2 regions of the Streptomyces kurssanovii genome follow, and region 1 is predicted to be linked to the other one. Evidence: riboswitches for the same ligand, from Rfam matches in the RefSeq annotation. Region 1 holds a riboswitch; the other holds the start of a gene.

Region 1 (7,050 bases):
TGGTGCCGCCGGACCGTCGGGACCCGGGCGGCACCACCACCTACGGTGTGGGCGAGCTGATCCGGGCGGCGCTGGACACCGGTGCCCGGCGGATCCTGGTCGGCTGCGGCGACTCGGGCACCTCCGACGGCGGGGCGGGCGCGCTCCAGGCCCTCGGCGTTCGGCTCCTGGACGACCAGGGGCATGAGCTGAGGCCGGGAGGAAGGGAGTTGACGCGTCTCGCGCGCATCGACGGCGCCGGCCTCGACCCGCGTACCGCCGCGGCCGAGATCCTGGTGGCCTGCAACCCCTACAACGTGCTGTGCGGCGAGCACGGCGTGGCCAGGGTCTTCGGCCCTCAGAAGGGCGCGAGCCCGGCGCAGGTCGAGGAGCTCTCGGCCGCGCTGGAACACTGGGCCACCCACCTCACCGCCGCCCTGCCGGCCACCGTCGACCTGCGGACCGCCCCCGGCACGGGCGCGTCGGGCGGGCTCGGCGCGGGGCTGGCCGCGCTCGGCGCGCGGCTGCTCCCCCGGTTCGACGTGCTGCTGGACCATGTCGACCTGGACGCCAGGCTGGCCCGCGCCGACCTGGTGATCACGGCGGAGGGGGCGCTCGACGGCCAGACCGTGCGGGGGAAGATCCCGGCCGAGGTGGCGCACCGTGCCAGGGCCGCCGGGGTGCCGGTGCTGGCTCTCGCCGGGACGCTCGGCCACGGCGTGCACGAGGTCAGGGCCGCGGGCGTGGACGCCTACGGGTCGATCGTGCCGGCGCCGGTTCCGCTGCCGGAAGCGCTGGACCGGGCCGGCGAGTTCCTCGCCGACGCGGCCGAACGCGCTCTGCGGATGGTGCTGCTGGGCACCCGGCTCGCGGCCTGAGTCAGCCGCGGTCGGGCACGCAACGCCCGTCCTCGGTGCGGTACTTCCACTGCGCGCCGTCGCGGACGAGCTCCCCCACGGCCCGCACGAACCTCTCCACGTGCTCGTCGGGGGTACCCGCACCGAAGCTGACCCGGATGGCGTTGAGCGACCTCTCCCCCGGCCCGGCCTCCGGGGCGCCGCACTCGCCGACGTCCTGCGGGTCGCTGCCGAGCAGGGTGCGCACCAGCGGGTGGGCGCAGAAGAGTCCGTCACGGACGCCGATGCCGTACTCGGCGGACAGGGCCGCGGCGAAGTGCGAGCTGTTCCAGCCGTCGACCACGAAGGAGAGGACACCGACGCGAGGGGCGTCGTCGCCGAACAGCGACAGCACCCGGACCTGCGGCACCTCGGCGAGCCCTTCGCGGACCTTCGCGATCAGGTGCTGCTCGCGGGCGACCAGCCGGTCGAAACCGGCCTCGGTGAGCGACTTGCAGGCGGCGGCGATCGAGTAGACGCCGATCACGTTGGGCGAGCCGGCCTCGTGCCGTGCGGCGGTGGTGTGCCACTCGACCTCCACCCCGCCGTCGGCACGGCGTGCGACGGTGCGCGAGGCGCCGCCGCCCGCGAGGTACGGCTCGGCCTCGCGCAGCCAGTCCGCCCGGCCGGCGAGCACACCGGAACCGAACGGCGCGTAGAGCTTGTGCCCGGAGAAGGCCACCCAGTCGACATCCAGCTCCTGGACGGACAGCGGGTGGTGGGGCGCGAGCTGGGCGGCGTCGAGCACGATACGGGCGCCGTGCGCGTGGGCCGCCGCGGCGAGTTCGCGCACCGGCCACAGCTCACCGGTCACGTTGGACGCGCCCGTCACACAGACCAGCGCCGGGCCGTGCGGGTCGCGGTGGGCGAGCGCGTGCTCCAGCGTCCGCACCGCCTGACCGGGCGTGCGGGGCGCGTCGAGGTACGTCACCCGGGCGTCCCTCCACGGCAGCAGCGAGGCATGGTGCTCGGTCTCGAAGACGAACACCTCGCATCCGTCGGGCAGCGCGGCGGCCAGCAGGTTCAGCGAGTCGGTCGTCGACCGGGTGAAGACCACCTCGTCGCCGTCGCGGCAGCCGAGGAACTCGTGCACCACGGCCCGGCTGTTCTCGAACAGGTCGGTGGACAGCTGGGACAGGTACCCGGCGCCCCGGTGCACGCTGCCGTAGTACGGGGCGTACGCGGCCACGTCGTCCCACACCCGCTGCAGCGCCGGGGCGCTCGCCGCGTAGTCGAGGGCGGCGTAGGTGACTTCGCCGCCGGTGACCAGCGGGACGGTGACGTCCCGGCCGAGGACCGGCAGCGGGGCACAGAGGGACGGGTCGGCGGCGTCGGCGACAGCGGTCTCGGCGGCGTTCGGGTACACGGACATGGCGGTATCTCCCAGCTGGGGCCCCCACCGAAGGCAGGGGGAGAAAGACGAATCGGCTTCAGAACCCGGATACGGGATCGCCTCGGCACACGGCGACGCCGTGCGGAGGGTGGTGAAGAAGGGGCGGAGACGCCCTATCGCATTCGCTTGCTCACGAGACTGCTCCCTTGAGGACCAGGACCCCAGGGACGCGGCGGTCGATGACGCCGCGGGGGTCCGCGCTTGCCACAGACCTCGCTGCCTGCGGCCTGGTCTTCACCCGGGGCACCCCGCCACGGACGGAGGGTTGCCGGACAGCGGGCCGGGGCCGTAATCGCTGTCACTCATGACCTTGGCCAGCATCCTGCCACACGTCGCGGCGGACGCAAGGGCGCGGTCCATCATCCGGACCGCGCCCCGGGCCGTGCTACGCGTTGCTGGCCTCGACCCAGCGCTCCAGCGCGGCCCTCGCCGCGCCGGAGTCGATCGACCGTGCCGCCCGTGCCACACCGGCCGCCAGCTGCTCGTTCAGCGTGCCGTCGGTCGGCTCCAGGGCCGCCAGCGCCGCCGCGGAGTTGAGCAGCACGGCGTCCCGTACGGGCCCGGTCTCGCCGCCCAGCAACCGGCGCGCCACGTCGGCGTTGTACGACGCGTCCGCGCCCCGCAGCGCCTCGACCGGGACCAGCTCGATGCCGATGTCCCGCGGATCGAAGGTCTCCTCGCGCACGGCGCCGTCCCGCACCACCCAGACATGGGAGGTCGAGGTGGTCGTCAGTTCGTCGAGCCCGTCGTCACCGCGGAAGACCAGTGCGGAGGAGCCGCGCTCCGCCAGCACCCCGGCCATGATCGGCGCCATCCGGGCGTCGGCGACGCCGGTCGCCTGCGCGGTCACCTTCGCCGGGTTGGTGAGCGGGCCGAGGAAGTTGAAGACCGTCCGGATGCCCAGTTCCTTGCGGGCCATGGCGACGTGCCGCAGCGCCGGGTGGAACTTCACGGCGAAGCAGAAGGTGATGCCGGCCTCGGCCGCGACCTCGGCCACCCGCCGCGGGGTCAGCTCCAGATTGACGCCGAGCTTCTCCAGGACGTCGGAGGCGCCGCTCGCGGAGGAGGCGGCGCGGTTGCCGTGCTTGACCACCTTCGCGCCCGTACCGGCGACGACGATCGCGGACATGGTGGAGATGTTGACGGTCTTGGCGCCGTCGCCGCCGGTGCCGACGATGTCGACACCTCCCCCGGGCACCTCGATCAGGTTGGCGTGGCGGTACATCGTCCGCACCAGACCGGTGATCTCCTCCACCGTCTCGCCCTTCGCGCGCAGGGCGACCGCGAAGCCGGCGATCTGCGCGTCGGTGGCCTCGCCGCTGAGGATCCGGTCCATGGCCCACGCCGTCGCGTCCGCGCTCTGGTCGCGGTTCTCGAGGAGGGCGTTCAGCACGCTCGGCCAGGAGTGGGCCGCCACGCTGTCGCCGCCTACTGGGGTCACAACGTTCATGGTCCGCTCCAGGGTCCACAAGCCGACAGGGGTGGATACCACCCTATCCAGCCCCGGGCACGGCGAAGGGCCCCGTCCATCGAGTGGACGGGGCCCTTCGCTGTGGCGACGGGTCTGCCGGACGTGTCCGTCGGACGATCAGTGGTGGCCGTGGCCGCTCGTGATCTCCTTGTACTCGTCCGCGGTGGCCTTGTCGATCTGGTTGTGCTCGCCGTAGTAGCTCTTGCTGAGCCTGGCGCGCAGCCTCTCCGTGAGCTTCACCTTGCGGCGGACGCCGTTCTCGTCGACGGTCGGGCCGATCTCCGCGGGCTTGTACTGCTCGTGCGCGGTGAGCTTGTACAGGTCGCCCTGTGCCAGCGGCTCGTGCACCTCGACGAACTCACCGTGCGGCAGGCGCTTGATGATGCCGGACTCGCGTCCGTGCAGCACCTTGTCCTTGTCGCGCCGCTGCAGACCCAGGCAGATCCGCTTGGTGATGATGAACGCGAGGACCGGTCCGACGAAGTACGTGATGCGCACGAACCAGGTGATCGCGTTGATCGACAGGTGGAAGTGCGTCGCGAAGATGTCGTTTCCGCCACCCAGCAGCATGATCACGTAGCCGGTGACCCAGGCGACACCCAGCGCGGTCCGCGTCGGAGCGTTGCGCGGACGGTCCAGGATGTGGTGCTCGCGCTTGTCGCCCGTGATCCACGACTCGATGAACGGGTAGACCGCGAGCACCGCGAGGACGACACCGAAGAGGACCAGCGGGACGAACACACCGAGGACCAGCGTGTGGCCCCACAGGTTGATCTCCCAGCCGGGCATCACTCGGACGAGGCCCTCGGCGAAGCCCATGTACCAGTCGGGCTGGGCGCCGGTGGACACATGGTCCGGACGGTACGGACCGAGCGCCCACACCGGGTTGATCGTGAACATGCCCGCGATCAGCGCGATGACACCGAAGACCAGGAAGAAGAAGCCGCCGGCCTTGGCCATGTACACCGGGAGCAGCGGCATGCCGACGACGTTCTTGTTCGTACGGCCGGGACCCGCGAACTGGGTGTGCTTGTGGTAGAAGACCAGGATCAGGTGGGCCACCACGAGCCCGAGCATGATGCCCGGCAGCAGCAGGATGTGGATCGAGTAGAACCGCGCCACCATGTCGTGGCCCGGGAACTCCCCGCCGAACAGGAACATCGACAGGTAGGTGCCGACGATCGGCGTCGCCAGGATCGCGCCCTGCGTGAAGCGGACACCGGTGCCGGAGAGCAGGTCGTCCGGGAGCGAGTAACCGGTGAAACCGGTGAACATGCCGAGGACGAACAGCAGGAAGCCGAACAGCCAGTTGATCTCACGCGGCTTGCGGAACGCGCCCGTGAAGAACACGCGCATCATGTGCACGAACATCGCGGCGAGGAAGATCAGCGCGGCCCAGTGGTGGATCTGCCGGATCAGCAGACCACCGCGGACGTCGAAGCTGATGTCCAGGGTCGAGGCGTACGCCTCGGTCATCCGGATGCCCTGCATCGGCACGTACGAGCCGTGGTACTCGATCTCGTTCATGCTCGGGTGGAAGAACAGCGTCAGGTACACACCCGTGAGGATGATGATGATGAAGCTGTAGAGCGCGATCTCACCGAGCATGAAGGACCAGTGGTCCGGGAAGATCTTGCGCATGTTGGCCTTGGCCAACGAGTAGATCCCGAGCCTGCCGTCCGCCCAGTCGGCCACCCGCTCGCCGGCGGGCGCCTTCTTCTTCGTATCCGTTGCAGTGCTCATCCGCGCTCCCAGAAGGCAGGACCGACGGGCTCTTCGAAGTCGCCGAGCGCCTCGAGGTTGCCCTCGGCGTTCACACCGATCCGCAGCTGCGGAAGCGGGTGACCGGCCGGACCGAAGATGACGCGGGCGCCGTCGGAGAGGTCGAAGGTGGACTGGTGGCACGGGCAGAGGACGTGGTGCGTCTGCTGCTCGTACAGGCTGATCGGGCAACCGACGTGCGTGCAGATCTTCGAGTAGGCCACGATGCCGTCGTGGGACCACTCGAGCTCACGCTTGTCCTTGATGTCCTCCGGCTGGAGCCGGACGATCATCACGGCCGCCTTGGCGATCTCGGTGTTGAAGTTGTGGTCGCTCTCCTTCAGGCCCTCGGGCATGACGAAGGTCAGCGAACCCACCGATACGTCCTCGGGACGCAGCGGCTCGTTGGTGTTCATGTTGATGAGCTGCTTGCCCTTGGCCCACAGCGTCTTGCGGAGCTTGTCCTCGGGCAGCGGGCCGAGCTCGCGCAGCAGGACCACACCGGAGAGCGGCACCATGGCCAGCGCGCCGAACATGGTGTTGCGGATCAGCTTGCGCCGTCCGATCGCGGACTCCCGGGCACCGTCCGCGAAGTCGGCCATGACCTTGGCCTTGACCTCGGGCTCGGCCTCGATCGCGTGCCGGTCGTCGGCGACCTCCACGTCGGACATCAGGGTGCGCGCCCAGTGGACGGCGCCCGCGCCGATGCAGAAGAGCGCCAGGCCCAGCGTCACACCCAGCGAGAAGTTCAGCGCGCTGATGTGCCCGAACGGCCAGATGTAGACGATCTTGTCGACCGGGAAGATCACGAAGGCGGCGATGAAGCCGATCGTGGCCAGCATCGACAGCGTGAACATGAAGGCGACGGCGCGCTCCGAGCGCTTGGCGGCCCGCTCGTCGATGTCCTGGATGCGCGGCTTGTGGGCCGGCAGTCCCGGGTCGGCGAACGGATCGTCGTGGCGCTCCGCGACGGTGGTGCTGCCACCGTGGGCCGCGTCGTGCGCGGCGCCCTGCTCTGCGGGCAGGTTCTCTTCTGGAATGTCTTGGCTACTCATGACTTCTTGGCCTTAGCGGTGTGGGCCGCGACCCAGATGGCAACAGCGATCAGCGAACCGAGACCGAAGATCCAGCCGAACAGACCCTCACTGACGGGGCCCAGGCCACCCAGCGCGAAGCCGCCGGGCGTCGGCGTGTCTTCGCCGTTCACGGTCTTGACGTACGCGATGATGTCCCGCTTCTGCTGCTCGGGCATCGTGGTGTCGGGGAAGGAGGGCATGTTCTGCGGGCCGGTCTGCATGGCCTCGTAGAGGTGCTTGGGGCTGACCCCTTCCAGACTCGGGGCGTACTTGCCCTCGGTCAGCGCGCCGCCCTCACCGGTGAAGTTGTGGCACTGGGCGCAGTTGTTGCGGAACAGTTCGCCACCCTTGGCGATGTCCGCGCCCTCCGGGCTGTACTGCTTCTCGGTCGGCGTGATCGGACCTGCGCCCAGGGAGGCGACGTAGGCCGCGAGCTGGTCGATCTCGGCCTGCGTGTAGATGTTCTTCTTCTTC
Region 2 (7,050 bases), on a different contig from region 1:
GACCTGGTCGCTGTCACCGGCACCGTCGACGATCGTGGTCTCGTCCTTGGTGATGACGACCTTGCGGGCGCGGCCCAGCAGGTCCAGGCCGGCGTTCTCGAGCTTGAGGCCGACCTCCTCGGAGATGACCGTGCCGCCCGTGAGGATGGCGATGTCGTTCAGCATGGCCTTGCGGCGGTCGCCGAAGCCCGGGGCCTTGACGGCGACGGACTTGAAGGTGCCGCGGATCTTGTTGACGACCAGGGTCGACAGGGCCTCACCCTCGACGTCCTCGGCGATGATCAGCAGCGGCTTGCCGGACTGCATGACCTTCTCCAGCAGCGGAAGGAGGTCCTTCACGTTGCCGACCTTGGAGTTGACGATCAGGATGTACGGGTCGTCCAGGGACGCCTCCATACGCTCCATGTCGGTGGCGAAGTACGCCGAGATGTAGCCCTTGTCGAAGCGCATACCCTCGGTGAGCTCGAGCTCCAGACCGAAGGTCTGGGACTCCTCGACGGTGATGACGCCTTCCTTGCCGACCTTGTCCATGGCCTCGGCGATGAGCTCACCGATCTGGACATCAGCGGCGGAGATGGAGGCGGTGGAGGCGATCTGCTCCTTGGTCTCCACGTCCTTGGCCTGCTCGAGCAGGGCGCCGGAGACGGCCTCGACGGCCTTCTCGATGCCGCGCTTCAGGGCCATCGGGTTGGCGCCGGCGGCCACGTTGCGCAGGCCCTCACGGACGAGCGCCTGGGCGAGGACGGTCGCGGTGGTCGTACCGTCACCGGCGACGTCGTCCGTCTTCTTGGCGACTTCCTTGACCAGCTCGGCGCCGATCTTCTCGTACGGGTCCTCGAGCTCGATCTCCTTGGCGATGGAAACACCATCGTTGGTGATCGTGGGGGCGCCCCACTTCTTCTCGAGGACGACGTTGCGACCCTTGGGGCCAAGGGTGACCTTGACGGCGTCGGCGAGCTGGTTCATCCCGCGCTCGAGACCGCGCCGTGCCTCCTCGTCGAACGCGATGATCTTGGCCATGTGAAGTGGTCCTCCCGGACTGGGGTGGATTGCTTCGGATCGCATCCGGCGCCCGCGACGGACGGCCTGCGCGCCTTGTGGTTCCTTGCCCCACCAGGCTCACGGACCTCACCGACCCGATCCAAGTTCTGTCACTCTCACTGGGAGAGTGCTAACGCCAATGATTAGCACTCGACCCCTGAGAGTGCAAGCGCCTTCGAAGGCTCCATGAGGGCCGGCGGTCGGTGGGGACACCACCCGGGCGAAGCTCTGGGGGAGGGTGGACGCACGCGCGCCTCCGATGAAGGCTCGGCGGCCGCGGCGGTGTCCGGACACGCGTGAGGGGCCCGCTTCCCGGTGGCCGGGAGGCGAGCCCCTCATGCGTGAGTGCGTCGGTGGCCGATCGCGCCTCGATCAGTTGGATCAGACGGCGAGCTTGACCATGTCCGCCTGCGGACCCTTCTGGCCCTGCGAGATCTCGAATTCGACTCGCTGACCTTCTTCAAGGGTGCGGTATCCGTCCATCTGGATCGCGCTGTAGTGGACGAAAACATCCGCACCACCGTCGACCGCGATGAAGCCGTACCCCTTCTCCGCGTTGAACCACTTGACGGTGCCCTGAGCCATGCCTAACTCCCCTATTACTGGCCCTTGCGCAGGACCGCACTTCGCGGACCCGGGTCAGACCTCCACCCCAGCAGGAGGGGTGTGCGCCGGAACGCGTCGACCGCGGCTGAATGTATCTGCCCAACTGCCCTCTGCAACAGGTCAATCGGACGAGAAATCTGGGCAGGACCGAACGACCGATCCGTGTCAATTCATGGAATTCCGGGGCAAGTCGGGCCCGGCAAATAACGCCTAAGTGGCAATTCGATCGCATGGTTTGGCCGCATTCTTGCGGAACTTGAAGGCATTCTCGAGCGGCCGGCGAAGGGGGCTTCCCAAACTCTACCGCGCTCAACCATGCAGAATTGCCCCCTCCGCTTCTCTGGCGGAGGGGGCAATTCAGTAACTGCGGGTAAATCCCTGGGGAAAGCTTGGCGTCCGCTCCCCCGATACCGTCAGCCGCCGGCGACGGCGGGGATGATCGACACGCCCGCACCGTCCGGCGTGGCCGTCTCGAGGCCCTGCTCGAAACGGACATCGTCGTCGTTCACGTACACGTTGACGAACCGGCGCAGCTTGCCCTGGTCGTCCAGGACACGGGCGGCGATGCCCGTGTGGTTCTTCTCCAGGTCCGCGATGACCTCGGCGAGGGTCGCGCCCTCCGCCGGGACCTCGGCCCGGCCGCCCGTGTACGTACGGAGGATGGTGGGGATGCGGACGTTGACGCTCATGTTCGTCACCTCTCGGCGGAGTACGGCGTGGCAGTGCGGAGCAAGGTTCTCAGTGGGCGGCCAGGCCCGCGTCGCGGAACGCGGCCAGGCTCGGGCGGATGACGGCGGTCGCCTGCGAGGTCTCCGCGACGGCGTCGAGGGTCTTGAGACCGTCGCCGGTGTTGAGCACGACGGTGGTGAGCGCCGGGTCGAGCAGGCCCGCCTCGATCAGCTTCTTCGTCACACCCACCGTCACGCCACCGGCCGTCTCGGCGAAGATGCCCTCGGTGCGGGCCAGCAGCTTGATCGCGTCGACGACCTGCTCGTCGTTCACGTCCTCGACGGCTCCGCCCGTGCGACGCGCGATGTCCAGCACGTACGGGCCGTCGGCCGGGTTGCCGATGGCGAGGGACTTGGCGATGGTGTTCGGCTTCTGGGGCCGCACGACGTCGTGACCGGCCTTGAAGGCGGTCGACACCGGCGAACAGCCCTCGGCCTGGGCGCCGAAGATCTTGTACGGCTTGTCCTCGACGAGCCCGAGCTTGATCAGCTCCTGAAGACCCTTGTCGATCTTCGTGAGCTGGGAGCCGGAGGCGATCGGGACGACCAGCTGGTCCGGCAGCCGCCAGCCGAGCTGCTCGCAGATCTCGTACGCGAGGGTCTTGGAGCCCTCCGCGTAGTACGGGCGGAGGTTGACGTTGACGAAGCCCCAGCCCTCGCCCAGCGGGTCGCCGATGAGCTCGGAGCAGAAGCGGTTCACGTCGTCGTAGTTGCCCTCGATGCCGACGAGCTCGCCGCCGTACACCGCGGCCATGACGACCTTGCCCTGCTCGAGGTCGTGGGGGATGAACACGCAGGAGCGGAAACCGGCCCGCGCGGCGGCGGCGCCGACCGCGCCCGCGAGGTTGCCCGTGGAGGAGCAGGACAGGGTGGTGAAGCCGAAGGCACGGGCGGCCTCGAGGGCCTGGGCGACGACCCGGTCCTTGAAGGAGTGCGTCGGGTTGCCGGAGTCGTCCTTGATGAAAAGGCCGCCGGTGACGCCCAGTTCGCGGGCGAGGTTGTCGGCCTTGACCAGCTTGGTCCAGCCCGGGTTCAGGTTCGGCTTGTCGGCCACGTCGGCCGGGACGGGCAGCAGCGGGGCGTAGCGCCAGATGTTGGCCGGGCCCGCCTCGATCCGCTTCCGGAGCTCTTCGGGGCTGCCGCTCGGCAGGTCGTAGGCGACTTCGAGCGGCCCGAAACACTCGGCGCAGGCGAAGATGGGACCGAGTTCGAAACGCTGTCCGCACTCGCGGCACGAGAGTGCGGCGGCGGGGCCGAGGTCCACGGAGGTGGACGCGGTGGCGGAGGTGCTGGTGCTGGTGCTTGCGACGGTCTGCGCAGCCATGATGGCGAGGCCCTTTCTCCTCATCTTCCTCGTGACGCACTTCGCCACGAGACGGAATTGGCACCTTCCCCACCGTGACCTCGCGGTCGGCGGGAGGGTTGCCGGGGCTTCAACGGGCCGTTCCCTCTGCCCCTCTGGATGAGCGGTATGGCTCCGGACGTGCGGTCCGGGCGTTTGTGTGCTGGGACCCCCCGAGATGCGAGGGTCCTTCGCGTTGCTCAAGACTGTAACCGAAGCCCCGGACGCTTGAGATAGTCGTCCGACCCGCGAGATGGATCACACGACCGACTGTCGATCGACTGTCAAGGGAGACGCGAAGTGCTCGATGAGGTGGCCCGCTGGCTGAGCCGGCGCTCCTGGTCCGCGTCCGACCGCTCCCTCGAGAGGCTGATGTCCGCCAAGGTCAGGCAGGGCACGACCGTCAGCGTCGTGCTCCCCGCGCTGAACGAGGAAGCGACGGTCGGAGAGATCGTCACGATCATCCGCCGGGAGCTGATGGAGAACACCCCGCTCGTCGACGAGCTGGTCGTCATCGACTCGGCCTCGACCGACCGCACGTCGGAGGTGGCCGCGGCCGCCGGGGCCCGGGTGGTGCACCGTGACGCGATACTGCCCGGCCTGCCCGCGGTGGCCGGCAAGGGCGAGGTGCTGTGGCGCTCGCTGATGGCGACGGGGGGTGACATCGTCTGCTTCTGCGACGCGGACCTGCGCGAATTCTCCGCGGACTTCGTCTCCGGCATCGTCGGCCCGCTGCTGACCGAGCCCGACGTCCAGTTCGTCAAGGCCATGTACGACCGCCCGCTGGGCGGGGGCGCCGCGCCCGGCCCCGACGGCACACCGGCCCAGGGCGGCCGGGTGACCGAGCTGGTGGCCAGGCCGCTGCTCAACCTGCACTGGCCGCAGCTCGCCGGGTTCGTGCAGCCGCTGGGCGGCGAGTACGCGGCACGGCGCTCGCTCCTGGAGCGGCTGCCCTTCCCCGTCGGGTACGGCGTGGAGCTCGGCCTGCTGGTCGACTCGCTGAACCTGGTGGGCCTGGACGCGCTGGCCCAGGTCGACGTCGGCACCCGCAAGCACCGCCACCAGGACGGGCAGGCGCTCGGCAGAATGGCCGCGACGATCTATCGCACGGCCCAACTGAGGCTGTCCCGCCCGCACTTGGTGCGCCCGTCGATCACGCAGTTCGAGCGGGTGGGGAACGGGTTCGTACCGCGGACGCACCCGGTGGACACGGAGGAGCGCCCGCCGATGCTCGAGATCGGTGAGTACGCGGCGCGTCGCGCCGCATAAGCAGGACTCACCGGTCATTTTGCCTACATTTCCCATGTATGGGACTTATGGGATTTCTTGTTCTGTCGTTCCCCGGATCCCCGGGCAGTCGCGGCAGGCACCGCAAGCAGACGCCCTCCGGCGGCACGGAACGGCTGACCCGGCTCCTCGGCACCCTGGCGGTCACCGCCGCCGCGGCGTTCGGACCGGCCGTCCCCGCGGTGGCGGTGCCGACCGGGCCGGCGGCGCCGGGAACGCTCCCCGGTGAGCGGCCGGCGCACCGGGCCGCCCCGGACGCCTCCGGGCAGCGCACGGACGGCGGGGCCGCGGACGCGGACGCCGCGGCCCGGGACGCGGGCGGCCCGGAGGGGGCCGCGGGCGGGGCCGAGGGCCTCCACGGCGGGGAACCGGTCCGTCACGTGGAGATGGCCCGCACCGGCGGCACGGCGGAGCAGCTGTGGCTGCTGGGCGGCGTCGCGCTGAGCCTGACGGCGGCGGGCATCGTCGCCGTGGCCGCCACCCGCGGCCGCCGCCGTGACCACTGACCTGCGCGGGGCCGTACGCACGTTTGAGCTTTTGCGGTACGGGCTAGATTTCGGCACATGGTCTCCGACGCAGCCCAGATCCTCGTCGCGTCCAACCGCGGCCCTGTCTCCTACGAGCTGAACGAGGACGGAGAGCTCGACGCCCGCCGCGGTGGTGGAGGACTCGTCTCCGGCCTGTCGGCCATCGGCTCCGACGCGCAGTCGCTGTGGGTGTGCGCGGCCCTCGGCGACGGCGACCGCGAAGCGGTCCGGCGCGGGGTCGGCGAACCCGGTGTGCGGATGCTCGACATCGACGCCGCCGTCCACGCCGACGCGTACAACGGCATCGCGAACTCCGTGCTGTGGTTCGTCCACCACATGCTGTACCAGACTCCCCTCGAGCCGGCCTTCGGCCGCGAGTTCCGGCGTCAGTGGGGCGCGTACCGGCTCTACAACCGGGCCTTCGCCGAGGCGCTCGCCGCGGAGGCGGCCGACGACGCCGTGGTTCTCGTGCAGGACTACCACCTGGCCCTGGTACCGGGAATGCTCCGCGAACTCCGCCCCGATCTGCGGATCGGCCACTTCTCGCACACCCCGTGGGCGCCCCCCGAGTACTTCGCGATGCTGCCCGGCGACATCGCGGAGGAACTGCTGCTCGGCATGCTCGGCGCCGACCGGCTCGGGTTCCTGACCAAGCGGTGGCTGCGGGCCTTCCAGAGCTGCGCCACCGCCGTCCTCGCGCCGTACGACGGGACGTCGCTGTGGCCGAAGGACAACGAGCCGAGCTTTGAATTCCGGATCCCCGGCCGGGGCCGCCACCGGACCCGGCTCGGCGTCCACGGGCTGGGTGCCGACGCCGACTTCCTGCGTGAGCGTGCCGCGCGCCCCGATGTCGACGAGCGGATGGCCGCCCTGCGGGCACAGGCGGGCGAAGGCCGCCGGACGATCGTGCGCGTCGACCGCACGGAACTGTCCAAGAACATCCTGCGCGGTCTGCAGGCCTACCAGGAACTCCTGGAGGAGCACCCCGAGTGGCGCGAACGCGTCGTGCACATCGCGCTCGCCTACCCCTCGCGCCAGGACCTCGAGGTCTACCGCCACTACACGGCGGAGGTCTCCCGGCTCGCCGACGAGATCAACGCCCGGTACGGCACGGCCGGCTGGACGCCGGTCGTCGTGCACGTCAAGGACGACTTCGCCCGCTCGCTGGCCGCCTACCGGATGGCCGACGTGGCCCTGGTCAACCCGATCAGGGACGGCATGAACCTGGTCGCCAAGGAGGTGCCCGTCGTCACCGACCTCGGCTGCGCACTGGTCCTCTCGCGGGAGGCCGGCGCCCACGAGGAGCTCGGCGACGACGCGATCACCGTCAACCCGTACGACGTCAGCGGCACGGCGGCGGCGCTCCACGAGGCGCTGACCATGTCCGCCGACGAGCGGGCCGAGCGCTCCAAGCGCCTGGCGGCGGCAGCGACCGCGCTGCCGCCGCGGCAGTGGTTCCTCGACCAGCTCCAGGCGCTGCGCGAGGAGGGTTAGACCCGCCGGGCGAGGGCGGCCAGGA

What was found. Region 1 has a riboswitch for S-adenosylmethionine ahead of AB0K36_RS27245 (aminotransferase class V-fold PLP-dependent enzyme). Riboswitches for the same ligand answer to the same signal wherever they lie in the genome.
Region 2: it holds a riboswitch for S-adenosylmethionine, as region 1 does, so the genes downstream of both, thrC (threonine synthase) here and AB0K36_RS27245 (aminotransferase class V-fold PLP-dependent enzyme) in region 1, are expected to answer to the same signal.

Annotation. Positions count from the first base shown of each region.
Region 1 is NZ_JBFAQK010000052.1:39,356-46,405, forward strand. It holds gene AB0K36_RS27240 (glycerate kinase family protein) at 1-857, shown strand, start outside; gene AB0K36_RS27245 (aminotransferase class V-fold PLP-dependent enzyme) at 859-2,247, opposite strand; SAM riboswitch class IV at 2,461-2,578, opposite strand; gene trpD (anthranilate phosphoribosyltransferase) at 2,654-3,718, opposite strand; gene qcrB (cytochrome bc1 complex cytochrome b subunit) at 3,857-5,482, opposite strand; gene qcrA (cytochrome bc1 complex Rieske iron-sulfur subunit) at 5,479-6,555, opposite strand; gene qcrC (cytochrome bc1 complex diheme cytochrome c subunit) at 6,552-7,050, opposite strand, start outside.
Region 2 is NZ_JBFAQK010000008.1:114,385-121,434, reverse strand. It holds gene groL (chaperonin GroEL) at 1-1,020, opposite strand, end outside; gene AB0K36_RS09285 (cold-shock protein) at 1,423-1,626, opposite strand; gene AB0K36_RS09280 (MoaD/ThiS family protein) at 2,061-2,336, opposite strand; gene thrC (threonine synthase) at 2,386-3,699, opposite strand; SAM riboswitch class I at 3,717-3,844, opposite strand; gene AB0K36_RS09270 (glucosyl-3-phosphoglycerate synthase) at 4,018-4,986, shown strand; gene AB0K36_RS09265 (hypothetical protein) at 5,025-5,510, shown strand; gene AB0K36_RS09260 (alpha,alpha-trehalose-phosphate synthase (UDP-forming)) at 5,568-7,025, shown strand; gene otsB (trehalose-phosphatase) at 7,022-7,050, opposite strand, start outside.